DNA from 2 places in the Microbacterium sp. NPDC087868 genome. Region 1 is predicted to be linked to the other one. Evidence: riboswitches for the same ligand, from Rfam matches in the RefSeq annotation. Region 1 holds a riboswitch; the other holds the start of a gene.
What was found. Region 1 has a riboswitch for S-adenosylmethionine ahead of ACI2JZ_RS17570 (O-acetylhomoserine aminocarboxypropyltransferase/cysteine synthase family protein). Riboswitches for the same ligand answer to the same signal wherever they lie in the genome.
Positions count from the first base shown of each region.

Region 2: another riboswitch for S-adenosylmethionine. It lies ahead of ACI2JZ_RS16970 (OsmC family protein); the one in region 1 lies ahead of ACI2JZ_RS17570 (O-acetylhomoserine aminocarboxypropyltransferase/cysteine synthase family protein).

Region 1 covers NZ_JBJDNO010000007.1:47,993-51,389, forward strand. The annotation lists gene ACI2JZ_RS17565 (CoA-binding protein) at 1-413, opposite strand, end outside; gene ACI2JZ_RS17570 (O-acetylhomoserine aminocarboxypropyltransferase/cysteine synthase family protein) at 413-1,786, opposite strand; SAM riboswitch class I at 1,902-1,996, opposite strand; gene ACI2JZ_RS17575 (histidine phosphatase family protein) at 2,108-2,668, shown strand; gene ACI2JZ_RS17580 (RNA polymerase sigma factor) at 2,781-3,278, shown strand; gene ACI2JZ_RS17585 (methylated-DNA--[protein]-cysteine S-methyltransferase) at 3,275-3,397, shown strand, end outside.
Region 2 covers NZ_JBJDNO010000005.1:93,827-97,223, reverse strand. The annotation lists gene ACI2JZ_RS16975 (DEAD/DEAH box helicase) at 1-1,809, opposite strand, end outside; SAM riboswitch class IV at 1,950-2,071, shown strand; gene ACI2JZ_RS16970 (OsmC family protein) at 2,103-2,654, shown strand; gene ACI2JZ_RS16965 (L-idonate 5-dehydrogenase) at 2,731-3,397, opposite strand, start outside.

The sequences.
Region 1 (3,397 bases):
TCGATCTTCACGCAGCGGTCCATGACCACATTCATGCCCGCGGCCTCGGCGCGCCGGGCCACTTCCTCATGCCAGGATCCCAGCTGCAGCCACAGGGTCTTCGCGCCTACGGCCAGGGCCTCGTCCAGCACGGTAGGCAGGTCATCGTGCTTGCGGAAAACCTCGACCAGATCCGGGGTCTCCGGCAGATCGGCCAGCGACTTGTACACCGGCTGGCCCAGGATCTCATCGAGTACCGGGTTGATGAAATACACCTTGTACTTGGAGGAGGAGAGCAGGTAGGTAGCCACGAAATAGCTGGCGCGCGATGGCTTGTTCGAGGCACCGACAATGGCGATGGACTTGGTGTCGCGCAGGATCTCCAGGCGCTGTGCGGCTCCAGGGCCTTCCCAAGCGGTATCAACGGCAGTCATTAGATTGCTCCCTTCGAAGCGGTTGGCAATGCGCAGGCGGAACCGTCATAGGCCGGAGCCTCGAACCCTGCGGCGGAAGCGGCAATCGCTTCCTGCGAAGCGGCCAGCGCCTGGTCCAGATCCCAGAGGATGTCCTCGACATCTTCCAGTCCTACCGACAGCCGGATCAGATCTTCTGGCACGCCAGCGGAGACCAGCTGCTCGGCGCTCAGCTGCTGGTGGGTGGTGGAGGCCGGGTGCAGCACCAGGGTGCGGGCATCGCCGATGTTGGCCAGGTGGCTGGCCAGCTGCAGGGCTTCGATGAACTTCGAGCCGGCTTCGCGCCCGCCCTTCACCCCGAAGCTGAAGACCGAGCCGACGCCCATGGGCAGCAGCTCCTTGGCCTGCGCGTGCTGCGGGTGGGATTCCAGGCCGGCATAGTTCACGTAGGTCACGCGCTCATCGGCCTGCAACCAGGCAGCGACCTGCTTCGCGTTGGACAGGTGGTTGTCCATGCGCTGCGGCAAGGTCTCCAGGCCCTGCAACAGCTGGAATGCGGACTGGGCCGGCAGAGCCGGTCCGAAGTCGCGCAGCTGTTCGCTGCGCAGCTTGGTCAGGAAGCCGTACTCGCCGAAGTTGTCCCACCAGGAGACGTTGCCGTAGCTGGCAACCGGTTCGGTCATGGTGGGGAACTTGCCATTGCCCCAGTTGAACTTGCCCGACTCGATGACCACGCCGCCCAGGGTGGTGCCGTGCCCGCCGATGAACTTGGTGGCCGAGTGGATCACGATGTCCGCGCCGTGCTCGATAGGGCGCAGGATGTACGGGGGAGTGAGCGTCGAATCGACTACCAGCGGGAGATTGTGGCGGTGCGCCACCTCGGCCAGGCCCTTCAGGTCAGCGATGTCGCCGGACGGGTTGGCCACCACCTCGGTGTAGACGGCCTTGGTGTTTTCCTGGATCGCCGCTTCGAAGTCGGCGGGATCATTGGAGTCGATGAAAGTGGTGTTGATGCCGAAGCGGCGCAGCGAGACATCGAGCTGGGTGATGGTGCCGCCATAGAGCTTCGATGAAGCCACAATGTGGTCGCCTGCCTGGGCCAAGGCCGCGAAGGTGACGAATTCCGCGGCCATGCCCGAGCCGGTGGCTACCGCTCCGATGCCGCCTTCCAGCGAAGCCATGCGCTCTTCGAAAGCCGCTACGGTCGGGTTGCCGATACGCGAGTAGATGTTGCCGTACTTCTGCAGGGCAAAGAGGTTGGCCGCATCGTCAGCGTCCTTGAAGACGAACGAAGTGGTCTGGTAGATCGGCACTGCGCGTGAGCCATGCTCGGCATCGGGGGTGCCTCCGGCATGCAATGCGCGGGTGCGGAATCCAAACTTGTGATCTGCCATGGTGGCTTACGACTCCTTGTCGATTGGGGTTTCGCGGGCACCGCAGGGCGGGCCGCGATCGAGGCAGGAATCCCGGAATCAATGTCGCTTCCTGCTGTGGTCCAACGGGTAGGCGGCTGCATCGTTTCTGGCGGTAGCACCGTAACCACCGGATGTGGCAGGTTGCTGCGGCGTCATCGAACCAGATCTCTCAGCCGCTCGGGATGGTGTAATAATCTTCGCAACATGACCGTTCGTGACCCAACTATGAGTCGTAACGTTGCGTATTGGAGCTGTTATCGGAGATTCTTCGATAACTATTACCCCGGTTAGGCTGGAGTCATGGATACTTCGCTGGCACTGGTGCGACATGGGCAGACCGATTGGAACCTTGCAGGGCGCCTGCAGGGGCGTACCGATATCCCGTTGAACGATACCGGGCGCGAACAAGCTCGCGAGGTCGGGCGCCAGCTGATCGGCCAGAACTGGTCGCTGGTACTTGCTTCGCCCTTGGAACGTGCCCGGGAAACTGCCTCGCTGATTGCCCAGCAGATCGGGGCCGAGACGGGGAACGCCGTTCCGGAACTCATTGAACGCGGCTTCGGCCCGCTGGAAGGCCGGATCATGGCCGAGGTCAGCGAAGCGGAATCGGCTGCTGCCAAGGACCTGCGTGAGCCGCGTGCCCAGATCTTGAGCCGTACGGTGCCAGCGCTGCTGGACTTGGCCAGCAGGCATGCCGGGCGCAAGGTCATGATTGTCAGCCATGGGGCCACCATGCGCACCATCCGCGACGCATTGGCCGGAACCACGGATCCCCAAGGCGTGGAAAATGGCGAAATGCTCCACCTGGAATTGATCCGCCTTGAGCAGATCGCCAGCGAATTGGATCTGGTGGCATTCTAGGAATCCATGGGTATCTGCGTGAAGGAATTTTTTTCGTTCACGCCTCACAAAATGGTCTCCTCGTACGTTTACATGGTGAGAAGCCATGAAGGCGCAAAATTCCAGGAGAGCCATGCAAGCACCGTTCGAGCGGATAGTCCAGGACTATGGACTGAACGTCCTGCGCGTTTGCCGTGCCCTGCTTGATGAGCATCGCGCGCAAGACGCCTGGTCCGAAACGTTCCTTGCCGCGCTCAAGGCGTACCCGCAACTGCCGGAGGACGCCAATGTCCTGGCATGGCTAGTGCGTATTGCCCGGAACAAAGCCATTGACGAGTTGCGCAGGAACAAGCCGGAAATCCTCATCGGCCAAGACGTGGACAGCCTGGCCCCATCGGCCCAACGGCCGGATCTGCAGTTGGAAAACCTGCAGCTGTGGCATGAGGTGAACCAGCTTCCTGGCAAGCAGCGGCAGGTGGTGGCCTACCGCTACCTGGGCGGAATGAGCTACGCGCAAATTGCCGGAATCCTTTCCGGCACCGAAGCTGCCGCCCGGCGTTCGGGCGCCGATGGGATCAAGAATCTGCGGGCCCGGATGGATGACCAAGAACTATGGCGGGAGCAGCCATGAACGGAAAAAATTATCGGCAGCAGGCTACGGCCGCTGAAGCGCAAGTCCTCGACTCGCTGCAGGACCGGCTCGTTGAACGGGCCCGTGCACGGGAACTTGTTGATGTTGCCTATCGCGTG
Region 2 (3,397 bases), on a different contig from region 1:
TAGTTGGACCGGCTGCATTTCTTCACCGCTTTGCAGCGCCTTCATGGTCTGCAGCCACTGGTTGTGCTGGGCTTCGATAATGCCCAGATCCACCAGTTCTTGCCACCAGTCGATGCTCAACTTATGGATGCGGATCGTATCGCCCTGCACCGTGCCCAGCTCCCCGGCCTCTGATATCAGCTGGCGCAGCTGCGTGAAATCTGCACCATCAATCGGGATCACCGTAAGGTCATCGAGGACGAGATACTCATCTTGCTTGGTCAAGGCCTCCAGCAGCAGTGGGAACGGGACCTTGGTCTCGTCCAGGAGCACTTCCACAGACAAGTCGAACCAGTCCCCCGTGCTTTCGCCGGCTTCGACACTGACAGCGGCCGGCGCGTGGCTGATCCGGTACTTCGGCAGCCTGTTCTGCTCTTCAACGACCACATCGGAATGCTCTGCCAATAGCGGCAATGCGTAGACCAAGAAATCGATGGATTCGGAGGTGCTGAAGTCCTTCGGCGGGAAGATTCCTGAAGAGGTCAGTTGCCCCAAGGAAGCCTGCGCGCCGAGCTTGTCCTGCACCGAAGCAGCAATTTCCTTTTCCACGGCATACTGGCGGGGGCCCGCGGAGGCGTACTCCCAGGAATAGCTCACGGTCAGCGGAGTTCGGATGCTCTCCAGGGACAGCTTGAGGCTGGGGCGTGCTGGAACAGGGATGCTGTAGCTGTCATCCTCGCTCTTCAACGGTGCCATCAGGCGCAATCGGTCCAGGTGCTGGCGCTCGAAAAGCTCAACGCCTTCCTGCGGGATGGATTGCGCACCGGATTCAATAAATGTGGCCAGTTCCTTCGTGACCGGTTCAGCGAACCGGGCCAAACCGATTTCCCTGGCCTTCGGCAAGGGGCTGGACGCGTAAGCCAACAAGGTCGGCGGCGTGCCTATGGGCAAGAGGTAGACGTGCTCTTCGCTCGGCCCGCGCAGCTTCCCTTCCATGCTCAGGCCATGTTCACCGCGACGCACATCCACGTGTGCCATGGCTGGTTGCTCGCTGAACTCCACCGGGGCCTTGGCCGTAGAACCACCGTTGACGATCTGCACTCCAGCTTCACGCAGGGCTTCGAACGCATCCAGCAGGTCCTGGCCTGGAAGATCCATCAAGGAGATCCACTCCTTGGGATCCCACGAATGGCGATAAGTATCTTGTTCAACGTGTTCACGCAACCGGTCCAGTTCAACGACCGCACGACGCTGCTTCTTGGAGAACCGCGCATCAAAAGCAACATTGCGCCAGCTGATCCCGGTTTGGATCCAGGGGCTCTTGGTTCCCTGGCGGGCCGGGCGTGCCTGCAAGGTCAGCGCGTCCTCGCCGCCATAACGCGGTTCGCTTACCACTTTCAGGATCAATCCCAGCGGTTCTTCGGCAACCAGCGGCTCATCGGAAATGACTGGAAGCAGACGGTCAAGGGTACGTTCCCACTGCGGCTTGCTATTGCGTTTCCAAGCGTGGGGATCCACCCCGGAGTCGGAGACGAAAAAGCCCTGGTCTTCTTCGGTGGTGACCTCAATGAGCAAGGCGGCGACATCTTCACAAGACTGAACCCCCGGATGCTTGCCGCAGAAGCTGGTGAAGCTGATATTGCCCTCGGTGATTTCCAATTGGGCCATCACCGATTCACGCAGCACCACACCGGAGATGCGGGTAGATCCCGGTTGCATTACCCGGTTGGCGATCTGCACTTTTCCGGAATCACACAGGAATTGGCCCAGGTTGTATTCGGATTCGGTCACCAAGGTCTGGGCCGCAGAAAGTGTCAGCTGGAATTCCATACTCGCCGTTCATTGTTCGTGCAGTGGGCGCCCGAGAGCTAGATTCCATCTTAGCGAGCCGGAAAGCAAGATGCCCGGTGACGAAAAGTTACTTCTGCCCTTTACCCGCGGGCCCTGAAACCGATAGAAATTAATCACTGAATCACGAGTTCCACTCTTTGAGCCCTGGCTGAGTGGACGGCAACCCTCCTGCGTCATTGTGCGGGGTGCCCCAGGTGAAGATTCGACGCATCTTGAACGCCAAGATGCGTAAGCGATGGCGCCCCTTGCGCCAGAAAGGGGATCAATTCCCCATGACTAATGCAGCATCTGCCCCGACCGTATCCGAAGACCGTGCACAGCGCCTGCAGGAAGCAGGCAAAGGCTGGGGCGAACGAATTTCGGCTGCGCCGCAAAGTGCCCAATTGACTTTCACCGTCGAGGGCGAAGGCTTCGATTCGGTAGCCAGCAACATTGTCTCCGGCAAGCACACCTTCCAGGTCGACGAGCCAGCTGCCCTGGGCGGCAGCGACCTGGCCGCAAGCCCCGTGGAATACGCGCTCGGAGCGCTCATCTCCTGCCAGGTTGTGGTCTACCGCTTGTACGCGCAGAACCTCGGCATCCAGGTGGACGACGTGAAGATCCAGGCCAATGGCCACCTCGATGTCCGCGGACTCTTCGGCATCGACCAGACCATCCGCCCCGGCTTCTCGTCGGTGGATCTGGACATCCGGATTGCCGGACCGGAATCAGCTGAACGCTATGAAGAACTGCGCCGCGCAGTGGATGCACACTGCCCGGTGCTGGACCTCTTCGCCAATCCGGTGCCCGTGACAACCGCGGTAAGCATCGCAGAGACCAACTAGAGTTCGCTGAACTAAAAAGCACCGCGGCGGCCCCCGACTTCAGGGGCCGCCGCGGTGCACTTCTAGCTGAAGCCAACTATTGCCCCAGGAAGTTCAGCAGGACTTTGCCGGAGCGAGCCGAATCCTTGGCCGTTTCGAAGGCTTCAAGCGCATCGGCGACCGGGAACTCGTGGGTTACCGCCTCGGAAACCTGCAGTGAACCGTCGGCCAGGGCAGCAAGCACATGGTCGATTTCGTCGTTGAAGCGGAAGGAACCAACCAGTTCCAGCTCGCGGGTAATAGCCAGCGAAATGAGTGCGGGTTGTTCTCCTGAGGGCAGCAACCCGACCATGACCACTCGACCGCCGCGCACGGCACCGCGCACGGCGGAGGCCAACCCGCGGAAGTTGCCGCTGGCCTCGATCACCACGTCCGCGCCCACCTGGGCAAGAGCTTCCTGGTCATCGGCGCGCAAAGTTGAAGTGGCACCGAGTTTCCCGGCGATTTCCAACGGCTTCTCGTGCATGTCCACTGCGATGATTTCTTTGGCTCCGGCACGCTTGAGCACTGCTACAGCGAGAGCTCCGATCGGCCCAGCACCAATAACCAGCGCCTTCTTGCCGGCGACTTCACCGGCGCGCGACACCGCATGCCAAGCAACCGCAGCCGGTTCTGCCAGTGCCGCATCACGCAGTGCTAAGCCAGCAGGCAGCTCACGCAGCATGCGTGATGGCAGGTTCACTTCGCGGGCGAATGCGCCCTCG